4 linked regions of the Sinobacterium norvegicum genome follow. The protein of the gene in region 2 binds, or shares a complex with, the protein of the main gene of each other region. Links are inferred from orthologs where the notes say so. Each region holds a gene or a part of one and is shown on either strand. Other genes may lie near its edges. The genes, in order: dnaN, dnaX, holA and L9P87_RS01045.

Evidence for each region.
Region 1: the proteins of dnaX (region 2) and dnaN are in contact, whole or in part, in a cryo-EM structure (PDB 8GIZ), measured with the Escherichia coli proteins. The link is inferred for Sinobacterium norvegicum from one-to-one orthologs.
Region 3: the proteins of dnaX (region 2) and holA are in contact, whole or in part, in a cryo-EM structure (PDB 8GIZ), measured with the Escherichia coli proteins. The link is inferred for Sinobacterium norvegicum from one-to-one orthologs.
Region 4: the proteins of dnaX (region 2) and L9P87_RS01045 are in contact, whole or in part, in a cryo-EM structure (PDB 8GIZ), measured with the Escherichia coli proteins. The link is inferred for Sinobacterium norvegicum from one-to-one orthologs.

What each region holds. Positions count from the first base shown.
Region 1 is NZ_CAKLPX010000004.1:232,573-238,135, forward strand. What follows is about bases 2,721-5,563. They hold dnaN (DNA polymerase III subunit beta), read right to left. Parts: upstream 4,777-5,563; coding sequence 3,664-4,776; downstream 2,721-3,663. Other genes in these bases: recF (DNA replication/repair protein RecF), read right to left, coding at 2,721-3,614; dnaA (chromosomal replication initiator protein DnaA), read right to left, coding at 4,811-5,563. Outside these bases: L9P87_RS15655 (LysE family translocator), read left to right, coding at 1-19; gyrB (DNA topoisomerase (ATP-hydrolyzing) subunit B), read right to left, coding at 83-2,497; more of recF, read right to left, coding at 2,490-2,720. UniProt on the Escherichia coli protein: Confers DNA tethering and processivity to DNA polymerases and other proteins. Acts as a clamp, forming a ring around DNA (a reaction catalyzed by the clamp-loading complex) which diffuses in an ATP-independent manner freely and bidirectionally along dsDNA.
Region 2 is NZ_CAKLPX010000001.1:18,045-23,712, reverse strand. The notes cover bases 1,607-4,554. They hold dnaX (DNA polymerase III subunit gamma/tau), read right to left. Parts: upstream 4,128-4,554; coding sequence 2,085-4,127; downstream 1,607-2,084. Other genes in these bases: pflA (pyruvate formate-lyase-activating protein), read right to left, coding at 4,264-4,554; L9P87_RS00095 (YbaB/EbfC family nucleoid-associated protein), read right to left, coding at 1,720-2,046; recR (recombination mediator RecR), read right to left, coding at 1,607-1,717. Outside these bases: rnd (ribonuclease D), read right to left, coding at 1-1,081; more of recR, read right to left, coding at 1,115-1,606; more of pflA, read right to left, coding at 4,555-5,001; pflB (formate C-acetyltransferase), read right to left, coding at 5,073-5,668. UniProt on the Escherichia coli protein: Part of the beta sliding clamp loading complex, which hydrolyzes ATP to load the beta clamp onto primed DNA to form the DNA replication pre-initiation complex.
Region 3 is NZ_CAKLPX010000001.1:1,925,775-1,931,325, reverse strand. Bases 1,091-3,921 are described here. They hold holA (DNA polymerase III subunit delta), read right to left. Parts: upstream 3,098-3,921; coding sequence 2,084-3,097; downstream 1,091-2,083. Other genes in these bases: leuS (leucine--tRNA ligase), read right to left, coding at 3,823-3,921; L9P87_RS08670 (LPS-assembly lipoprotein LptE), read right to left, coding at 3,104-3,715; L9P87_RS08680 (hypothetical protein), read right to left, coding at 1,480-2,004; L9P87_RS08685 (globin), read right to left, coding at 1,091-1,387. Outside these bases: L9P87_RS08690 (serine hydrolase domain-containing protein), read left to right, coding at 1-967; more of L9P87_RS08685, read right to left, coding at 962-1,090; more of leuS, read right to left, coding at 3,922-5,551. UniProt on the Escherichia coli protein: Part of the beta sliding clamp loading complex, which hydrolyzes ATP to load the beta clamp onto primed DNA to form the DNA replication pre-initiation complex.
Region 4 is NZ_CAKLPX010000001.1:222,503-228,141, reverse strand. What follows is about bases 509-3,427. They hold L9P87_RS01045 (DNA polymerase III subunit delta'), read right to left. Parts: upstream 2,490-3,427; coding sequence 1,527-2,489; downstream 509-1,526. Other genes in these bases: mltG (endolytic transglycosylase MltG), read right to left, coding at 3,138-3,427; tmk (dTMP kinase), read right to left, coding at 2,486-3,133; L9P87_RS01050 (PilZ domain-containing protein), read right to left, coding at 1,076-1,444; L9P87_RS01055 (TatD family hydrolase), read right to left, coding at 509-1,024. In the rest of the region: L9P87_RS01060 (transposase), read right to left, coding at 1-43; more of L9P87_RS01055, read right to left, coding at 233-508; more of mltG, read right to left, coding at 3,428-4,175; pabC (aminodeoxychorismate lyase), read right to left, coding at 4,193-5,053; fabF (beta-ketoacyl-ACP synthase II), read right to left, coding at 5,106-5,639. UniProt on the Escherichia coli protein: Part of the beta sliding clamp loading complex, which hydrolyzes ATP to load the beta clamp onto primed DNA to form the DNA replication pre-initiation complex.

The sequences.
Region 1 (5,563 bases), on a different replicon or contig from region 2:
TTGGCTTAATATTCACTGAATTTCAGACACAAAAAAGCCGCTACGGAAGCTTTTCAGTAGCGGCTTTTTTTATTTGAACAATCTACACGTCGAGGTTGGCGACACGCAGAGCATTTTGCTCGATGAACTCACGTCTGGGCTCAACCTGATCCCCCATCAGCGTGGTAAATATCTGATCGGCAGCAATGGCGTCTTCAATATTCACACACAACATACGACGAACATCGGGATCCATGGTGGTTTCCCAAAGCTGCTCTGGGTTCATCTCACCCAACCCTTTATAACGCTGGATGTTATAGCCACGCTTGGCTTCTTTCATCAACCACTCGATAGCGTCTTCGATATTACTCACCTCGAGTAATTTTTCACCGCGTTTTATGTATGCGCCGTCCTCTAACAAGCCATCGAGCTTATTTCCCAGCGCCAGGATTGCCTTGTAGTCGTTCGAGCTAAAGAAGTCCTGATTAAAGCTGTAAGTAGTTGGCAGACCGTGAGCCGTAATAGTGACCTGTGGTAACCACAACTCGCGCTCAGGATCCTTAACAGCCAACACCTCGTAGCGGTTAGCACCACTGCGCGTATCAATATCCAGCTTCGATTTTAGGCCGGTACACCATTGATTGACCAGTGATTGGCTCGATAGGGCTGCGGCTGTCAGCGCATCATATTCAACCAATTCGCGCAGTACTTCAGGCGGATATAACTTAGACAAGCGATCAATCAAGGCTGCCACGCTGCGGAACTCACTGATTAAGTCATTTAACGCAGCCCCTGAGATGCCAGGTGCTTCGGCGTTTACATGAAGACTGGCACTGTCCAAGGCACTCTGTGTCATGAAGCTGCTCATCGCTTCTTCATCTTTGAGATACTGCTCCTGCTTACCCTTGGCGATCTTATACAACGGTGGCTGAGCAATGAAAATGTGACCGTTTTCGATTAACTCAGGCATCTGACGGAAGAAGAAGGTAAGCAATAATGTACGGATATGCGATCCATCCACATCGGCATCGGTCATGATGACGATTGAGTGATAGCGTAGCTTTTCGACATTGAACTCGTCTTTACCGATGCCACAACCTAACGCCGTCACAATGGTGCCAACTTCCGCTGAGGAGAGCATCTTATCAAAGCGCGCTTTTTCAACGTTAAGAATTTTACCTTTTAATGGCAAAATCGCCTGATACTTTCTGTTTCTGCCCTGTTTGGCGCTGCCACCAGCAGAGTCACCCTCCACTAGGTAAACTTCTGATAATGAAGGATCTTTTTCTTGGCAGTCGGCCAACTTACCTGGTAATCCTGCGATATCGAGAGCACCTTTGCGGCGTGTCATCTCGCGTGCTTTACGTGCAGCTTCCCTGGCCCGAGCGGCATCGAGCATCTTTTGCACGACTTGCTTCGCCTCATTGGGGTTTTCTACCAGGTAATCGCCAAACTTATTACTCATGGCGTTTTCAACTGCACCCTTAACTTCTGACGAGACTAATTTGTCCTTGGTCTGCGAGGAGAACTTAGGGTCAGGGACCTTGACGGAGACGATTGCAGTTAAGCCTTCACGCGCATCATCACCAGAGGTACTGACCTTGGCTTTCTTAGCCAAACCTTCACGCTCTATATAAGCATTTAAATTACGGGTGAGGGCGCTTCTGAAGCCCGCTAGGTGGGTACCACCATCACGCTGCGGGATGTTATTGGTGTAACAATGAATACTTTCTTGATAGGAGTCATTCCATTGCAATGCAACCTCAACACCAACGCCCTCTACCTCGTGGGTAAAGTGGAATATTTTGTTAACCGTGGTTTTGTTTTGGTTAAGATAGTCAACAAAGGCACTCAAGCCACCATCGTACTTAAAGGTCTCTTCCTTTGCGCTTCGCTCGTCTCTGAGAACAATACAGACGCCAGAGTTCAGGAAGGACAGTTCTCGTAAACGCTTGGCCAACTGCTCAAACACAAATTCTATATTGGTAAATGTCTCCGAAGAGGCCATAAACGTTACTTCGGTACCCGAGCGCGTAGTTTCACCGACGACTGTTAGTGGCGCCTGTGGCACACCATGTACATATTGTTGTTCGTGTACTTTGCCATTACGGCGAATTGTCATCTTAAGGGATTCTGACAAGGCGTTAACCACCGATACACCAACACCGTGTAAGCCGCCAGAAACCTTGTAAGTATTATCATCAAACTTACCGCCCGCATGCAGCACCGTCATGATAACCTCAGCGGCGGAGACGCCTTCTTCATGGATATCGGTTGGAATACCACGGCCATCATCTTCTACGGTGATCGATTCATCAGGGTGTATTGTGACCGTTATCTGTTCACAGTGTCCGGCCAAGGCTTCATCAATCGAGTTATCGACAATTTCAAACACCATATGATGCAAGCCGCTACCGTCGTCAGTATCACCGATATACATACCTGGACGCTTACGAACGGCATCTAAGCCTTTTAATACCTTAATACTGGACGAATCGTAGTTTGTTTCTTCAGTCATTACTGTCTCCGCATATACCTTCTTCTGAAGGCTCAGGCTTCACGCTTCCTTGTTCCACGTGAAACACTTGTAAATCTTTCGCCTTATCGAAACAACCGACGATACTCGCCTTGTCGATACAGGTTATAAAAACCTGGGCACCTTGTTCTACAAATAAATCACAGACAGCCTGCCTGTGATTACTGTCAATCTCGGCAGGCAGGTCATCTAATAAATAAATACAGTGATGACTCTTGCTCTGCTTGTAGTGCAACCCTTGGGCTATTTTTAACGCCGCCGCCACAATCTTTTGCTGGCCGCGAGAGAGTAAACTTGACGCCTCGACACCTTGATGCCGAATTTTAATATCTGCCCTATGGGGGCCATACTGCGTATAACCAAGCTGTGTATCGCGTTCGACGGTGGTGGTTAGCACATTGGATAAATCGATCTGACTATCCCAACCTCGTCGGTACTCAAGCTGAATATCAGTGCACTCTGTTAACCGTGCCAATACTTGATTAAAAACCAATACAAACTCATTAAAATACCGCTCACGGCAGTTATCTATAGTAACAGCGTAACGCGATAATTCCTCGTTCCAAATAGCCAGTTGTGCGTTATTTATACCAGAGCCCTGTCTTAGCAACGAGTTTCTCTGCTTAAGACAGCGCTGGTAAGCTCGCCAAGCGTCAAAAAACGAGTGTTCCACGTGGAACACTCCCCAGTCTAAAAACTGCCTACGCACCTTAGAGCTACCATCCAGCAAACTGAAAATATTCGCATCCATGACCAACACAGGAAATATACCGGCCAACTGAGACACGGTGCGAACAGTTTCACCATCAATACGGATCAACGGCTCCCCTTTTAGAGAGCGCTGAATACCCACATTGCGGGTTATGCCATCACTGCTATGAAACTGTGCATGGACTGTTAAGCTCTGCTGACCTCTTTTAACAACAGGCCTGACAATATTCTGCCGGAAAGATCGCGCCAACGCGACCATATGTATCGCCTCTAAAACACTGGTTTTACCACTGCCGTTGGCGCCATAAAGCAGATTAATCTGCTTAAAAGGCGCCAATGTCTGTTGCTCAATATTTCGGATATTGTTGATATAAAGCTGATTAAACAACAGTCGCACCCATCAACAAACGACACCGCTTAATAACAATAGCCACGACTTACAAACGCATTGGCATGATGACATAAAGCGCATCACACAATTCGTTGGCCACAGATTCTTCAATCTTGGCCGAGCTATTAGCGTCAACCAACGACAATTTGACATGGGCACAGTTGAGGACGGTTAATACATCCAAGATATAACTGACATTGAAACCGATCTCGATTGGCGCGCCGTTATACTCCAGACTGACAACCTCTTCAGCCTCTTCCTGTTCAGGGTTGTTGGCAACAATATTAACTGTATCAGAGGCCAGTTTTAAACGGACACCGCGATACTTTTCATTTGACAAGATCGCTACACGAGACAACGCTTGCTTGAGCTCAGCTCTGTCAGCATTAGCAATATTAATCGCCCCCTGGGGCAGCACTCGCTGATAATCAGGGAATTTGCCATCAACCAATTTAGTGGTGAAGGTGAAGTCCGCCGTCTTCGCTCGCAGGTGATTATCACCGAGCGTGAGCTCAATCTCGTCATCCTCACTCATGAGCAAACGAGCCATCTCCAGCACCCCCTTACGAGGCAGGATAACTTGCCGATCAATCTCGACATCGAGGCTGCGCTTCAAGGTACACATGGCCAGCCGGTGCCCATCTGTGGAAACAGCCTTGAAAACATTATCCTTTAACTCCCACAGCATGCCATTAAGATAATAGCGAACATCCTGCTGAGCCATGGCAAAAGCTGTTGATTCAATTAACTTTTTCAACTCGCCCTGGGTTAAAGTAAATTGGGTGTTACCCGGCTCATCATCGATAGAGGGAAAATCAGTAGCCGATAGTGTTGATAGGGTGAAACGACTGCGGCCACTCTTAACGATGGCGCGCTGGCCATCAACGGCAAAATCAACCACGGCACCATCTGGCAAAGACTTGCAGATATCCACCAGCTTCTTGGCAGGCACTGTTACCTGTCCATCTACAAAGGCTGCATCGAGATGAACACGACCATCTAACTCAACCTCAAGATCGGTACCGGTTAGGGACAAGACGCCATTTTCGATACGCAGCAATACGTTGGATAAAATAGGTAGAGTTTGACGGCGCTCAACTACACCGGCCACTAAATTCAGTGGCTGCAATAAAGCTTCACGGGTAATAGTAAATTTCATGAGATTTTTATAGTCCTCGTGTCAGTAGGCACAATTAAGTAGTAAGTGAACGTAAAAGGTTTTGATAATCTTCCTGAATATCGTTATCAGCACCACGTAGTTCTTTAATCTTTCTGCAAGCATGCAAAACAGTTGTGTGGTCACGACCACCAAAGCCATCACCTATTTCAGGCAGAGAGTGGTTGGTTAATTCTTTCGATAAAGCCATGGCCATCTGCCTCGGCCTGGCAATAGAGCGAGTGCGACGCTTTGATAGAAGGTCGGCAATTTTTATCTTGTAGTATTCAGCAACAGTGCGCTGAATATTATCGATACTGACCTGCTTATCCTGCAGTGCTAATAAGTCCTTTAAAGACTCCTTGATCAGTGTGATATCTATTTTACGGGCGGTGAAATGCGCGTTAGCAATAACCCGCTTTAAGGCACCTTCAAGCTCTCGTACATTGGAGCGAATACGCTGAGCGATGAAAAACGCTGCCTCTGGTGGCAAATCAACCTTGGCCTGCTCCGCCTTCTTCATTAATATGGCAACCCGCGTTTCCAGCTCAGGTGGCTCTACCGCCACTGTCAGCCCCCAGCCAAAACGAGACTTCAACCTCTCCTCTAAGCCTTTGATTTCTTTCGGGTATCTATCACAGGTCAAAATCATTTGCTGCCCCCCCTCAAGCAGCGCATTAAAGGTATGGAAAAACTCCTCCTGAGAACGGTCTTTACCAGCAAAGAATTGAATATCATCGATCAGCAACGCATCGACGGAGCGATAAAAGCGCTTAAATTCGGTGATTGC
Region 2 (5,668 bases):
TCATCTCGGCGCGCCAACCCTGAAGGCCCTCGGGCAGTGCGGCAACAGAGGTCGGTTGTTGGCGAACCAACTGTTCGATGTCTTTCTTTTTCAGTAACACCTCTATCGCCAGGCCATTTGCCTCCGCCGCACTGTTGGCCACGGTGCGCAGTTTTTTGCTCGCCGACATGGCATGAGGGCTCAATGGCTTAGGCAGCGCAGCCGGTAAATCGGTATCGTTGATCGCCGCCGCCTGACGCACAATAGCCGCTAATTTATCGCCGTTTTTATTGGCAAACGAGGCTGGAATACCCTGGATATTAGCCAACTCCTTTGCCGATTTTGGCCCGCGCTTGGCAATATCCCACAGCTGCGCATCTTTCAACCAGCGGCTGCGGGGAATATTTATCTGACGCACCCGCTGCTCACGCACCTCACACAGCTGCTGCAATATCGCCAGCTCGCGGCGAGAGAGTTTCCAGGCAGACTTCACCTTGAGGTAATAATTCTCGGCCTGCTGGGCTTGAAAATAGTTGTTCATCATCCGCTCACCCTCGGCGAGAATCCACTCGGTGCGCTGCAGTTTCTCGCTGCGGGCAAAGAGGATTTGGTAGGCCTCGAACAGGTGGCTGACATCCATTGCCGCATAAAGGCACTGGCTGTCGGTCAGCGGCCGTTTAAGCCAGTTCGAACGGGTCTCACCCTTGGGCACATCGACATCGAGTAGGATTTTCATCAGTGCCGAATAACCCAGTGAAAAGCTCTCACCCAGCAGCGCGGCAGCTATTTGACTGTCATACAGCGGTTGCGGTACCACACCCAGCAGCGTTTGAAATACCTCTAAATCTTCGGAGCAGGCGTGAAACACCTTGATCACAGTCTCGGCCTGTAACACATCGGCCAGTGGCTGCAACTCGGTCACCTGCAGCGGGTCGAGTAGATAGGTATTTTTGCCATCACAAATTTGAATTAACGCCGGCTTGGGGTAAAACGTGTCGGTGCGCATAAACTCGGTGTCGATGGCCAAGGCGTCTTGCTGTAACCATTGCTGCGCCAGCGTATCAAGTTGCTCGGCACTGTTAATCCACAGAAAATCTGACATAAATAATTTCTACTATTCCGTTGTGCATATGCATTATGATTCGATGACCTTACGACCCGCCAAGGCATGGGCCAGCGTGCCACCATCAATATATTCGAGCTCACCACCGAGGGGAACTCCGTGGGCAATACGGCTGACAATAACGCCGCGGGATTGTAGCTGCTCGGCAATATAATAAGCCGTGGCCTCACCCTCAACCGTCGGGTTGGTGGCCATAATCACCTCGGTGACCTGCTGTTCCTGCACCAGCGCCATCAGCTTGTCGACACCGATCTGCTCCGGGCCAACACCATCGATGGGCGATAGCCGCCCCATCAACACGAAATAACAGCCATTAAAGCCGCCGGCCTGCTCTATCGCCAGCACATCGGCCGGGGTTTCCACCACACAGAGCAGCTGCCGGTTGCGCTTCACCGACAAACATAACTGACAGGTATCCTGCTCAGTAAAAGTGCGGCATTGACTGCAGCGGCCAACACCGTCCATCGCTGCCGCCAGTACTTCGCTGAGCTGACGGCCGCCGTCGCGGTCACGCTCTAATAATTGCATGGCCATGCGCTGGGCTGATTTAGGCCCGACACCGGGCAGACATCGCAGAGAGGTAATCAGCTGTTCGATCAGAGGGCTAAAACTCATCGTTAAAACGGCATTTTAAAACCGCCGGGAATATCCATCCCACCGGTAATATCCTTCATCACATCCTGGCTCGCCGCCTCGACGCGCCGAACCGCATCGTTCACCGCCGCCGCCAGTAAATCCTCTAGCATTTCTTTGTCCTCAGACATCAGGCTGTCGTCGATGCTGACGCGCTTAACATCGTGACGACCCGTCATCACCACCTCAACCAGGCCGGCACCGGATTGACCGGCATATTCAGCCTCAGCCTGACGACGCTGCGCCTCAGCCATCTTCTCTTGCATCTGCTGGGCCTGTTTCATCAAGCCGCCCATTCCATCTTTAAACATAACGCTACTTCCTTTTTAACTCTGTTAACTCACCGACGTTAAGCGGGGTCGGTCATCACTGGGCGTATGCTTTCTGGCAACACCTCAGCACCAAATTGCTGTCTTAATAAGGCTATATTGGGGTCGTTATCGATTAACTCAACCGCCGCCCTCATCTGCTCGGCAAGATGACGACTACGCTGCTGCGCAGGACTCTCAGCCGTCAGCGCCCCGACGGTAATCTCGACACCGATTGGTGTCTGCAGGTAATCACTCAAGTGACCGGCCAGACGCTGTTTGTGTCCGTCGTTAAACAACGTCGCCTGGCTCTGGTCGAGGATGAAATCGGCCTGCTTGCCATCGAAGCTCTGCAATACACAGTTGGAGGCGATATTCCGTAACACACCGTTGAGCGGCATCTGTAAATACAGCTGCGACCAATGTTCGGCGGTCAGCGGTAATCGGTCTTCCACCGCCACCCGGTCGGCGCCCACTTTCGCCGCCGGCTGCGATACCGGCAACACTTCTGCCGGTGCCGTCTTGGCCAACATGTCGGCCACCGATGAAGCCGGTTTTTCAGCCTCAGCCGGAGTGTTGATTGCCACCGCCGGCTCAGGTTTTTCAATGACCTTTACTGGTTCAGACACCTGATCTACCGAGGCCACCATTTCCTTTAAGGAGTGAGAGGCGGCTTGGCGCATCAGGGTCTCGGCTTGAGCAACCACCCCCTGCGCCTCTTCAACAACCGGTGTCTCAACAACCGCGACTGGCTCGGCGAGTGCCGCTGGACTGGCCACCGTTTCCTCGATGGCTGTCGCAGCACTGACCACAGGCTTCGCGGCCTCAGGCTGAGTTTCCCACGGCGGTGTATCACTGGGCTTTGATGCGACCGGCGTGGGTTCAATCTTTTTTACTGCAGCTGTCTCCTGCGGCGGGGCAGCCTGCTCGATAATGGGTTCTGCGGCGGGGGCCTCTGCCGCTGTCTGCGCCAAGGTTTGCTGTGGCAGTTCGGCGACACCGACCGGCTTAAAGGCCAGCATCCGCAGTAATAACATTTCAAAACCGGAACGGGCATCGGGCGCCATCGGCATGTCGCGACGACCGGCCAGGCCCATTTGATAGAATAATTGCACATCCTCAGCCGTCATCTGCGAGGCCAGCTCGATGATGCGCTGTCGATCACCGTGGCTGTTGTCGAGCGCCGCAGGAACAGATTGAGCGATAGCCAGACGGTGCAAGACACTGAGCATCTCCTCCAACGCCGAGCCAAAGTCGGCGGCATGCTCGGCCATCAAGGCGACTTCCGCCAGCAATTGTGCGCCGTTCTGCGCCGCCAATGCCAACAGCAAGCGATACACCGCATGTTGATCGATGGTGCCTAACATCATCGTCACATCATCGGCACGCACCTGGCCGGAGCCATAGGCAATGGCCTGATCGGTGAGACTGAGAGCATCACGCATACTGCCTTCGGCGGCGCGGCTTAGCGACCACAGCGCCTGCTCATCAAACTCGATCTGCTCTTCACCGAGCACATAATCGAGGTGTTTGACGATACGCTCGGGCGACATATTCTTGAGGTTAAACTGCAGGCAGCGGGACAATACGGTCGCCGGCAGCTTCTGCGGATCGGTGGTTGCCAGCAGAAACTTCACGTGTGGCGGCGGCTCTTCCAGGGTTTTTAACAGCGCGTTGAAACTGCTGTTCGATAGCATGTGCACCTCATCGATCAGGTACACCTTATAACGCCCCGCCGTCGGCGCATATTGGACGTTATCGAGTAACTCGCGGGTGTCTTCGACCTTGGTGCGCGAGGCCGCATCGACCTCAATCAAGTCGATAAAACGCCCCTCGGCAATCTGCTGGCAGGGGGAGCACTCACCACAGGGGGTTGAGGTCACACCTTTGTCGCAGTTTAAGCACTTGGCTAAGATCCGCGCAATAGTGGTTTTACCGACACCACGGGTGCCGGTAAACAAGTAGGCATGGTGTAATCGATTGCGGTCTAAGGCATTGATGAGCGCCTTGAGCACATGCTCTTGACCGGCCATTTCGCTAAAGCTTTTTGGTCGCCACTTACGGGCGAGTACCTGATAGCTCATTGAGTCTCTGACATCCTGGGTAGATGATTGAAAATAACAGTCTATTCTACACAGTCACTACCAAAACAGAAGCGCTAAACAGCGATATCAAAGGCAATAATAGCGGCTCTAACCAACACCGTTGCAGCGCTGGCAATCAGGCCAGTACTTTGAAGCCTCGGTCGGTCGCCATCTGGCTCAGCAGCGCCATCTCACTTTGCAGCGGCGGCTCGGTGGCAATCAACTCATAGGGCTCGTTCATCACCTGCCATTTGTGCACACCCAACTGGTGATAAGGCAGTAATTCAATCAATTCCAAACAGTGCCGTTGGGCTTCGATAATATCCAGCAGAGTCTCGAAATCATCGGGGGCGGTAGTCCAACCGGGCACCACCACGTGACGCAGCCAGTGACGCTGATTACGCTCAGCCAATAACTGCGCAAAGTCCAGTACCGGCGCATTGGAAACCTTGGTCAATTTCAGATGTTTTTCCGGGTCGGCCTGCTTCATATCGAACAGCACCAAATCCGTCGCATCCAACAGGCGGTTCAACAGTTTTGGCTCAACCACCTTCATAAACCCATTGGTATCGAGACAGGTATCGATACCCTCTTTACGACAGGCCTCAAACAGTTCGGCGACAAAGGCCGCCTGCAACAGCGGCTCACCACCGGAAACCGTCAAGCCGCCGGTTTTGATAAAAGGTTTGACCGAGCGCAGCTTGCTCATGATGTGTTCAACGCTATATTCAATTCCGCCCTTGGCACTCCAGGTATCGGGGTTGTGACAGTACAGACAGCGCATTTCGCAGTGTTGCATAAACACCACAAAACGTAAGCCCGGCCCGTCGACAGTACCAAAGGAATCGATCGAATGAATACGCCCAACAGTCATCAACAACCTCCTTGAAAACTCAGCCAATTAACCACAAAACAGCCCCCGCAGGCGAGGGCTGCCGTACACCTCTACATCTTAGAAGTAAAGGTCCGCGAGATCACTTCCAACTGCTGCTCACGGGTGAGTGAGTTGAAGCGAATAGCATAACCCGACACGCGAATCGTCAGCGACGGATACTCTTCGGGGTGATCCATTGCATGCACCAGGGTATCACGGTCGAGTACGTTGACGTTGATGTGCTGACCGCCCTCGCGCTCTGCGGTGTGATGGAAATACCCGTCCAGCAAGCCCACGAGGTTGTCGATGCGCCCCTGCTCGGTCTTACCCAGCGACTCGGGAATCATGCTGAACGTATAGCTAATACCATCTTTGGCCGAACTGTAAGGCAGTTTTGATTCGGAGCTCAACGAGCTGATCGCACCCTCAACATCACGGCCATGCATGGGATTGGCACCCGGTGCAAAGGGCTCGCCAGCACGACGGCCATCGGGGGTGTTACCGGTCTTCTTACCGTAAACAACGTTCGAGGTAATGGTCAAGATCGACTGCGTTGGCTCGGCATTGTTGTAAATATGGTTGCTGCGAATCTTGGCCATAAAGCGCTCGACCAACTCACAGGCAATGTCATCGACACGGGCATCATCGTTACCAAACTTAGGGAAAT
Region 3 (5,551 bases), 1.9 Mb from region 2 along the record:
TGATGGTTTGATGGTTGTACACCGAGGGCAGCTGGTACATCAATCCTACCGAAATGGCATGGTGGCGGATGATCGTCATGTTATTCACTCCTGTAGTAAGTCTCTGTGTGCGATGATGGTCGCTATTGCTGAAGAGGAGGGGCTATTGCAATTAGGGCGGCGGGTGATCGAATATTTGCCTGCATTTTCTCAGCATGCAGTATGGCAGGATGTCACGGTTCAGCATCTGCTGGATATGCAGGCCGGGATTTTATATAGCGAGGACTATAGCTCTGCGGATGCCCATTATTGGTCGTATACCCGGTCGGCTGGTTATTATCCGCCAACAGAAAAAGACCGTGCAATAGGCGTGCAGCAGTGGATGTTGGAAAATCTAGTCGAGGCACAATACCCTGCTGGCGAGGCCTTTGTGTATAACTCCTGCCTGACCAATGTGTTGGCGATGATACTGGAGGCCATTTATCAGCGGAGCTTTGCCGAGTTGTTCGAACTCAAGCTTTACCGTCATATAGGTGCCGAAAAGGCAGCCTGGCTGAATACCGATAGCAAGGGATTTACCATTATCGAAGGGCAGATTAATCTGTCGCTGCAGGATTTTTGTCGGGTTGCCTTGCTCACCCTTAATAAGGGGGTCAATTATCGTGGCGAGCAAATCGTCCCGGCCTGCTTCTTCGATGACCTAGTGGTAAGCGATGCGTCGTTGAAAAAAGCCTATCAGGCCCACGACCAGGATACTCTTTTCCCCTCTGGTCAGTATCACAATCAATTCTGGGTATTAGAGCCGGAGCAGCAACGATATTCGATGATTGGGATTCACGGCCAGTTTGCCTGGGTCGACCAATCGCGACAGTTACTGGTGGTCGGCCAGGGCTCCTACCCACACCAAGACAGTGCGCTGATGATGAAAACACTGAAAACGCTGTGGCATGGGCTGGCTGATTTCGCCGATAACAGGCCAGTATTATAGTTGTTGGGACGCCTGGTTAATATTGAACCGCATGCCGGCGACAGTATCCTGCCAGGCCTCGTTTTCTGCACTTGTCCACTCATTGCCAAGAGCCGTCTGGATGGTGGCGACATAGGCATCAATGAGACCGAAGTAATACCCCGTGTCTCTGACGTTATAGGTCAGGTGGCGGTAAAGCTCTTCCTCGGTGGCGGTGACGGAGTAATCGGGGTGTTTAACGGCATCCAGTAATGCGTCGCCAACCTTGCAAAACTTAATCAAGCTGACCTTGTTGAGGTCGAAGGGGGCGAAGATTTCTGCCGTTTCTGGGAAGTGCTGGAAGAATGTCGTCATCATCTGCAGAGCCAACTGGTTGGCGTTGCAGCGCTCTTTGGCGCGTTTGATGGAGGCGTCGACAATTTCTGCCTGGTGCTGATACATAATGCTGTCCATAGAATTGAATAGCATTGTTATAGCATTACAGTGAGATGGCGCCCTCGTCTGTAGGGACGAGGGCGCTTGTTTAGAATGAATTAAAGCGCGTTGTTATCACTGCCGATGAACAGGTAAACGCCCCATTCATCTTTGATTACCGCATCGGTTTTGATCAGGTGAGCGCCGATCTTAGCCTTGACAGAATCATTCTTGTAGCGTGTTACCTCGCCGCTTTTTGCCAGTGTTCTGGCCTGCGTCGTCTGCTGCCAATCGTTGCCTAAGCATTGCTCAATACGGCTGTTGAGTGTTTGATAGGCGTTGCTGGCACTCTGCTCCGAAGGGTACATTTTCGAGCAGCTATAGCTCGACTGTCCATCATTCCATACCCAAATACTGCAGGCGTTGGACACAATCTGATAGTTAGTATCGTAGATGGTGAGTTTTTTGTAGTCTTGGCCGGTGCCGCGAATATCTTCGAAACCATGCTGGTATTGACTAATGACTTCCTCGATACCTTCGCAAGGTTTGGGGGTGTAAATTGTGTTCTGGTAAAGCTCACAGCCGCTGGTAAGGAGTATAGCGGCGGTGGCGGAAATGCCGGAGAGTCTTCTTTTGCAGCCCATGATTATCCCTATGCTGATTGGCTTGTGCGTGTATTATTATGCAACAGATAAGCGTCAGAGGTAAACATTGAGGAGGGGCTCAGGGCTGCTGGATGGCGAGCGAGTGACCACAGACGGTTAAAACAAGCAGTGATAGCTCATCCCAAACATTACCCTTTTCTGCTCCCTTAGCCATATTGTCAATGCGTCGACAGTGGTCGAGCGCCCCGAGGCCTTGCCGCTTGCTCATCCGGGATAAGGCTTTGCGATATATTGGCTGGCGTCGGTCAAAGATTCTCAGCTGCTTAAAGCTGGCATTGATGTTAGTGCTGCTGGCCAATTGGACGAGAATGCGAACCTCGCGGGTTAGCGCCCACAGTATCAAAATGACTTCCGCTCCTTCGCCGCGCAAACCATTGAGGACCTTAAGAGCTTCGCCGGGGTTACCCGTGAGCATCCTGTCGCTGAGGTTGAACACAGTATATCGGGAACTGTCGGCAACGACCTGCATCACTGTCTTAGCAGTCACCGTATCACCGTCGACTAATAGTTTGAGTTTTTCTATTTCTTGTACGGCGGCGAGAAGGTTGCCCTCAACTCTGTCGGCCAATAGCTGACAGGCCTCTTGATCAGCCTTGAGTTTGGCCGCATTGAGGCGCTGCTCTATCCATTTAACCAGTTGGTAGCCTTCAATCGGCCAGAGCGTGACAATCCCCCCAACTTTATCAACTAACTTGTAACCTTTACTGCGGCTGGCATTGCTGTCGAGTTTGGCGCTGATTAATAGGATGATGGTGTCGGGATTGGGGTTGTCTAAATAGCTGGCCAAGGCCTTGCCGGCCTGCTCATCAAGCTTGCCTGCCTTCAGCCGAATCTCGATGATTTTACGACTGGCGAACAGCGATAAACTGTTGGCGCTGGTCAGTGTTTCTGCCCAGCTAAAGCTGCTGTCGACATGGTGTAACTCCCGCTCATCAAAACCCTGGCTGGCGGCGACCCGGCGCAGTGCCTCGCCCGCCTCTTGCACTAAGAGTGACTCGTCACCGCAGCACCAATAAATGGGTAATAGGCCAGATTTAGCATGCTGGTCGAACTGGTTTGGGCTCAGTTTCATCGTGGTTTAAGGCTGATCGAAAAACGATGAGTCTGATGTGGCAGCCGGTGGTGTCGGATTCTGTTGTTGCTGTTCCTCGGCCTGCGCTTGTAGCTCTAGCAAGCGTTGGTCGTCGATGGTGGCGAGCTGGTTGACGATGCTGACCGCTAACTGGGTGCGCAAATCACGCAGCAACAGCTCTTTTTCATTATCGGAGGCGATGACGTTATCGGGGTTGTTGTAATAGATTTTCTCAGCATAGACTTTTCGAGGCGGGATCAGTGTTAAGCCCTCGTTGTTAAGCAGAGTGAATTCGACCACCATCGTCAACTCATACTCGCTGGTCCTTGCCTGAGCATCGTAGCCAACGCTGCGCTCATCTTCCTTGACTTCGATAAAGGCGAGTTCGTAGGCGGTGCTGTCGGTGATGTCGGCGACATTGATATCGTAAAGAGTGAAGCTGCGTTTGATTTGCTCGATAATCGGGCCGCGAGTTTTACCGGTGAGCTTCAAGTTGGTAATAGGCTCTGCAATATCGACATTGCCGCGTAATTGGAAGCCGCAGCCGGCAAGTAGAGTCAAGGTAAGAACAACGGTGGCGAGGCCTATGTTGCGTAGACTCTTGGTCAATGTGTGCATGCAGAATCCTATGCGTTGCTGTCGTGTTAGGTTAAGTCTTTGTGTTCAATAGAAGACTGTAGCAACTGCCGGTAAATGCTGGCAAGCAGTTACTACAGATAGCGACGCTAGCCGACAACGATGTTGACCAGCTTACCCGGTACCACAATGACCTTGCGAACGGCCTTGCCATCCATGAAGCGCTGGACGTTCTCATCGGCCAAGGCGATAGCCTCAAGCTGCTCCTTGCTGGAGTCGGCGCTGACGCTTAGCTTTGAACGTACCTTGCCATTGACCTGAACAATCAATGGGATATTGGCCTGAACGAGTGCGGCCTCATCGACGGTGGGCCAGTGGGCGTCGACCACGGCGCCCTCATGCCCTAAGGCATGCCACAGCGCGTGGCTGAGGTGGGGCGTTATAGGCGATAGCAACAGGGTTACCGCTTCCAGCGATTCGCGAATAATAGCGGAGTTTTGGCCGCCATCTTCCTTGAACTTGCTGGTGTCGTTGACTAATTCCATCACCGCAGCGATCGCAGTATTAAAGGTTTGTCGACGGCCACAGTCATCGCTGACCTTGGCAATGGTCTGATGGATTTTGCGACGCAGACCCTGTTGCTTGTCGTTCAAGCTGTCGATGTCGAGGGCGACTTGATCATTTTGCACGTGGCTGTAGGCAAGACGCCAAACACGTTTGATAAAGCGGTTGGCGCCTTCAACGGCAGAGTCAGACCACTCCAGGGTCTGTTCTGGGGGCGCAGCAAACATGGTGAAAAGGCGGACGGTGTCGGCGCCGTAAATTTCAATAGCGTCCTGTGGATCGATGCCGTTGTTTTTTGACTTCGACATCTTGGTAACGCCACCGGCAATAACCGGCTGTCCATCGGCAATCAAGGTGGCAGTGGCGATGCGTCCTTTCTCATCGCGCTCTACCTTAACATCGGTTGGGGCAAACCAGCTCTTGCCGCCGTTGTCTTCTTCACGGTAATAGGTCTCGGCCAATACCATGCCCTGACAAAGTAGACGCTTGAAGGGCTCGTCACTGTTTACCAAGCCTTCGTCTCGCATCAGCTTGTGGAAAAAGCGGGCGTACAGTAAGTGTAAAATTGCGTGTTCGATGCCGCCGACATACTGGTCGACAGGCAGCCAGTAATTGGCCTGCTCAGGGTCGAGCATCATGTCGTTGACGTTCTTACAGGTGAAGCGGGCGTAGTACCAGCTCGACTCCATAAAGGTGTCGAAGGTATCGGTCTCGTGTTCTGCCGGCTGACCATTGTACTCTGTTTTACGCCACTCAAGGTCGCTCTTGATCGGTGAGTTAACACCGTCCATGACCACGTCGGTTGGCAGCAATACTGGCAGGCGATCCATGGGTACTGGGATTTCGCCACCCTCAGGCAGGTTCAGCATGGGAATGGGCGTGCCCCAATAGCGCTGGCGGCTGACACCCCAGTCACGTAAACGGTAGTTGGTAGTTGTCTCGCCCTTGTTGTTAGCGATAAGCACTTGGGAAATTGCGTCGAAGGCGGCATCGAAGTCGAGTCCGTCAAACTGACTGGAATTTACCAAAATACCTTTCTCGGTATAGGCTGCTTGCTCGAGATCGATGTCACTGCCATCGGCGGGCTTGATCACCTGGGTGATCGGCAGCTGGTAGGCCTTGGCAAATTCGTAATCGCGTTGGTCGTGCGCAGGAACGGCCATGACGGCGCCAGAGCCGTAATCCATTAACACATAGTTGGCGACCCAGACAGAGACCTCTTCTCCGGTAATGGGGTGGAGGGCTTTGAGGCCGGTATCCATGCCTTTCTTTTCCATCACCGACATATCCGCCTCGGAGACAGATTGAGTCTTG
Region 4 (5,639 bases), 210 kb from region 2 along the record:
GCTGAGGGATATTGATCAGGTTGAGTCGAGGCAAACGTGCCATTGATTTATATTTCGTCCTAAATCCATTCCTCGGCCTGCGCTTTTTCATCCTTAAAAAAGAATGTATGCATTGAACCGAGCGCGCTTATTTTCAGCTAAAATACTAGAAAAAAGCACAAACTTCACGAACTATAAATATGTTATTCGGCACATAATATTATTTTTTAAATATGTCTTTTGGTATATTTTTTTATTCACTACCGAACAACCGATAAAAATTATTCGTCGTAATTTCCGCCAAAACTTGCACATCAATAGCCAACAAATCGGCGATATATTGCGCAACCAAACTGACATACTGCGGCTCGTTAGGCTTTCCGCGATGGGGCATCGGCGTCAAATAGGGCGAATCTGTTTCAATCAATAGACGATCGAGTGGTAACGCCTTAACAACATCACGAAGAGCATCGGCATTTCTGAAGGTGACTATCCCCGAAATAGAGATGTAATAATTGAGGTCCAGGGCTTTCTTAGCCATCGGCAAATCCTCAGTAAAGCAGTGAAGCACGCCGGCAGACTCCAAACAACCATGACCTGTTATCAACTCGATGGTATCGTCTTTGGCATCCCGGGTATGAACAATCACCGGCTTACGAAGCTCTTTGGCCAGCACCAAATGGTCAACAAAGCTTTGTCTCTGCTGCTTCAAACATTGAGACTCGTAGAAATAATCCAGCCCAGTTTCACCTATCGCGACAACATGCTTGCTATCGGCTAACCGACGTAGTCGCTCTATATCGAGCGGCGTCTCATCGACGCTCAAGGGATGCACACCGACAGAGGCGACAACTTCAGAATAGGTGGAGGCAATCTCAGAGCAGGTTAAAGAGTTTTCGAGGTCGATACCCACACAGAGCATCTTACCGACACCCTGCTGACGGGCACGGGCTATCACGCCAGCAATACCATCGTCATACCCCTCAAGGTTTAAACGGTCTAGGTGGCAGTGAGAATCAACAAGCGGGAGGGTTTGAACAGGCATAACAATACTTTCATAAAAATTTGCCGTGCAGTATACGGCGTTGTCGCCGATTTACATAGTATGCGTGGGACGATCTGATGCCAACGAACCGGCAAGATAGGTTTCAATTTTACTCACCGCTATCTCATCTTTATCGGCAAACTGAACACCAATACCGGCTGCACGGCCACCCTGCGCACCCTCAGGTGTCAACCAGACAACCTTGCCCGCAACCGGAATTTTCTCGGCCTCATCCATCAATGTGATCAGCATAAAAACCTCATCACCCAAGTTGTAAGCCTTTGTAGTTGGTACAAAAAGTCCGCCATTATTTAAAAAAGGCATATAGGCTGCATAGAGCACAGAAGCATCTTTGATTGTTAACGACAAGATACCATTTCTTGCCCCCGCCTTAGCACCAGCACCACCGATAGACATCACTTACTCCAACATTTCCAAGCACAACACAACTTTATTTTATAACCGAAGAATAACCGTAAAGAAGCACTATTTCCACTAGTTATTAATGACTTAAATCTGCAAGCACACCCTCTAGCAACAGCTGTTTATTGGGGCTTGCACCTTTGGTGATAACAGCCTTTAGTTTAGTCAATTTATCTACCTGCTGATGTAGTTTCTGCGGATTAAGCCTTAAAGCTAATAACCGGTACAGCACCTGGCAGTCCGCCATTGCTGTATATCCTCCGGTGGCCGTCCACTTAGCCAAATCAATATACCAATCCAACAGCCAGCCCACCACTTCGCCAAGCTCGGCTTTAGCCCACTTTTGAGCGACAACGACCAGGTCTGTCTGCCCCTCTAGCAATTGGGTCAATTCGGCCAGAATTTGCTCGCGCAGTTGAAGCTTGGGACTCTGGTCCAGCTCCAACGCCAGGGTAGGCTGCCCCTTGGCCACAGCCAATAAATATTTTGCCCGCTCCAGTCCACCCACCTGAGGTGCCAGCCACTGCTCACCCTGCTCAAAACTTATATCCCTAATCTGCAACAACTGGCATCGGGAACGGATAGTTGGCAACACCTGCTGGCTACTGACGCCCAACAAAATAATGACCGTACTTTCGCCAGGCTCCTCCAGACTTTTGAGCAGCGCATTTGAGGCATTTTCATTCATCGCCACGGCTGGGTCGATAATGACAATTTTATAGCCGCCCTGCTGACTCTTTTTGAGTACGAAATCTGAGACCTGCCTCACCGCATCAATTTTAATTTGCCGGCTGCCCTCCTCTAATGTCAGTACCTTATAATCCGGATGGGTGCCGACCTGATGCAATAGACAACTTTTACAGCTACCGCAGGCTTGCTTATCGACAGGCTGATGACATTGAAGATAGATGCCCAGGGCCTTGGCCAGAGATAGCTTGCCAAGCCCGGCAGACCCGGTGATTAGCAGTGCATGGGGTAAGATGCCGGCATCCACCTGTTCAATCAGCTGCTGCCAGCGATCTTCCAACCAGGGGTATATCATGGCGTATTCGCGAGCATTGGCAAGATGACACCGGCGATTTGCGCCTGCACATCGGCCAGTGGCTGTGAGGCATCAATAACAGCAAAGCGCTGAGGGTTGTCGGCTGCACGGCGTAAATAGCCCTCTCTGACACGATGAAAGAATGCCAGCTGCTCTGATTCAAAGCGGTCGAGTTCCCCGCGCTGACGAGCGCGTTCCATGCCAATTTCAACAGGCACATCCAATAGCAACGTCAAATCAGGCTGCACACCCTGCTGAACGGTTTGCTCTAGCTGTTCAATCAATGCCGTTGACATATTACGACCACAACCCTGGTAGGCATAGGTGGCATCGGTAAAGCGGTCACACAGCACCCATTCGCCACGACTTAGTGCTGGTAAAATCTTGGTATTGAGATGTTGCGAACGGGCGGCAAACACCAACAACAGCTCAGCCATCTCATCAACCTGCTCCCCTCTCTTGCTCAGCAGCAATTCTCTCAATTCTTCCGCCAATGGCGTCCCCCCCGGCTCGCGGGTATGAATAAACTCTGTCCCGCTGGCATTGAGCAACTGCTTAATGTATTCGACGTTAGTGGTTTTACCGACACCCTCACCACCCTCGATAGTGATAAACAAGGGCTTGGTCTTTGTCTCTAAACTCATGCTGCTACTCATTGGCCGGTGAGCTGCGATAATCATCACGGCGCTTTAATTGATAGGTTCTGACGGCCTTATTATGCTGCTCTAAGGTATCTGAAAACTGATGCGTACCATCACCCTTGGCGACAAAGTACAGGCTACTGCCCTGTTTGGGGTTTAGCGCTGCGTGTATCGCTTCTTTACCAGCAGCAGCGATAGGCGTCGGCGGTAAACCGTTGCGGGTATATGTGTTGTATGGAGTATCTCGACGTAAATCAGCCCGAGTAATCCGGCCGTTATAACGATCACCCATGCCGTAGATAACCGTCGGGTCAGTCTGCAACCTCATTCTCTTTTTCAAGCGACGAACAAAGACCCCGGCAATCTCACCCCGCTCTCTGGCAACACCGGTTTCCCTCTCAACAATACTGGCCATAACAAGGGCTTCGTAGGGGGTTTTATAGGGCAGATTTTTTTGTCGCTGCTGCCACTGCTGCTGCAAGACTGTCTGCAGCCTCGCCGCGGCGACGGCAATGATCTCACGATCGGTTTGACCGCGGGTAAAGGCGTAACTATCCGGGAAGATCAAGCCTTCAATGTTGTCGTGCTCACCATAGCCAAGCTCACTCATATAGACCGGTAATTCAGACAGCTGCAACGTCTGCTCTATCAGTGTATTCGCATGAATTTTGGCCAGCAGTTGCTTAAGCGTCAGTCCTTCCGTCAACGTGATTTGATAATACTTTACCGCCCCTTTACGCATCTTATCCAACAGCGTAATGGCGGTATCATTGACCGAGATCGCATACTCTCCCGCCTTGATATCTGTCAGCTCATAAAATCTCGCGTAGAGAACAAAAACACGGGCGTTTTCTATTATGCCATCAGCCTGCAGCTGATTTGCCACAGCACTAAAACTCGAGCCCTTGCCGACAACGACACTAGAACCGATAAACTGCTCTGCCAGTGGGGTATGCATCGTACGCTGCAACCACTGCTGGGCACCAAAACCAACCAGCACTGCGACAAAAACAGCCAGTAGCAATACACGTTTAAAAATTATCATTCACTACTCTTACATTATTATTGGGGGTAAATATCGATCAACGCATGCTGCAGCTGAGCAACTACTGGGTGACCGCTACTATTGAGCTCTATTGGCAAGCGTTTATCGGTATCAAGCAGGCAATCAACAGGGCAAATTCTCATCAAGCTATTGCAGACAAATACCGCTTCGACATGATAAAGCTGGCGGTAATATATTTCTTCGAACACCACATCATAATTAAACTTTTTTGCCAGTTTTTCAATAATTAACTGGCGCATTACGCCTGCCACGCCACAGCGTTTGAGACTACTGGTATACAGCGTGTTATTTCGCAACCAAAAAACATTACTCTGCGTTCCCTCAACAACATATCCCTGTCCATCGAGCATAATGCCTTCGGCAATGGCGTCATCATGCCACTCTTGCTTTGCCAATACCTGTGGCAGTCGGTTGAGATGCTTAAGCCCGGCTAACGCGAAGGCCTCTGGCAGCCTTGTTTGGCACTGAAAGACCGATATTCCGCCCTGTTCAACACCATAATCCACCATCGGTAGACACTGAAAAACACGCCTGTATTGCGCCTCTATTGGCGGCCGATAACCCCGCCCGCCACTGCCACGAGAGAGTATCAATTTCAGAATGAAAGGTTCCGAGGGCATGTCAGCGACAATGCGCTGGATCTCGTCAGCAATAAGTACTATTTGTTGCGAACAAAAGCCGAGTGCATGACAACCCTTTGTTAGGCGGGCCAGATGGTAATCCAACAACACAATCCTGCCGCCGGTCACCGGCATTGTTTCAAACAAGCCGTCGCCATAGGCCAATGCACGATCTGTCACGGCCAGCTGATCAACAACCTTTCCATTGATAACAACACAGCCAGTAATCAACGCCATAATTCTAACCGGAAGGTAAATAAGACCGGCGACGATAGTCGCCGGCAGACGGCTATACTCGTTTGAACAACAAGCTACCGTTGGTACCACCAAAGCCAAATGAATTTGAAACAGCAGCCTCAATATTCATTTCTTGCGCGGTATGTGGCACGTAATTAAGATCACAGCCTTCGTCTGGGTTATCCAAGTTGATGGTCGGCGGAGCCACCTGATCACGAATAGCCAATACTGAGAAAACAGCCTCGACAGAACCCGCAGCACCGAGCAAATGACCGATCATCGACTTGGTTGAGCTGACGGCAGCCTTTGCCGCAGCAGCCTCACCCATTGCCAATTTCACCGCCAAGCTTTCAGCGACATCACCCGCCGGTGTCGATGTACCGTGAGCATTGACGTAATGGATAAGCGAGGTATCGATACCAGCATCAACGATGGCATTCTTCATAGAACGCGCAGCACCACTGCCATCCGTCGTCGGAGACGTCATATGATAAGCGTCAGCGCTCATGCCAAAGCCGGCAAGCTCAGCATAGATTGTTGCGCCACGGGCCTTGGCCTGCTCATACTCTTCAAGCACCAGCATACC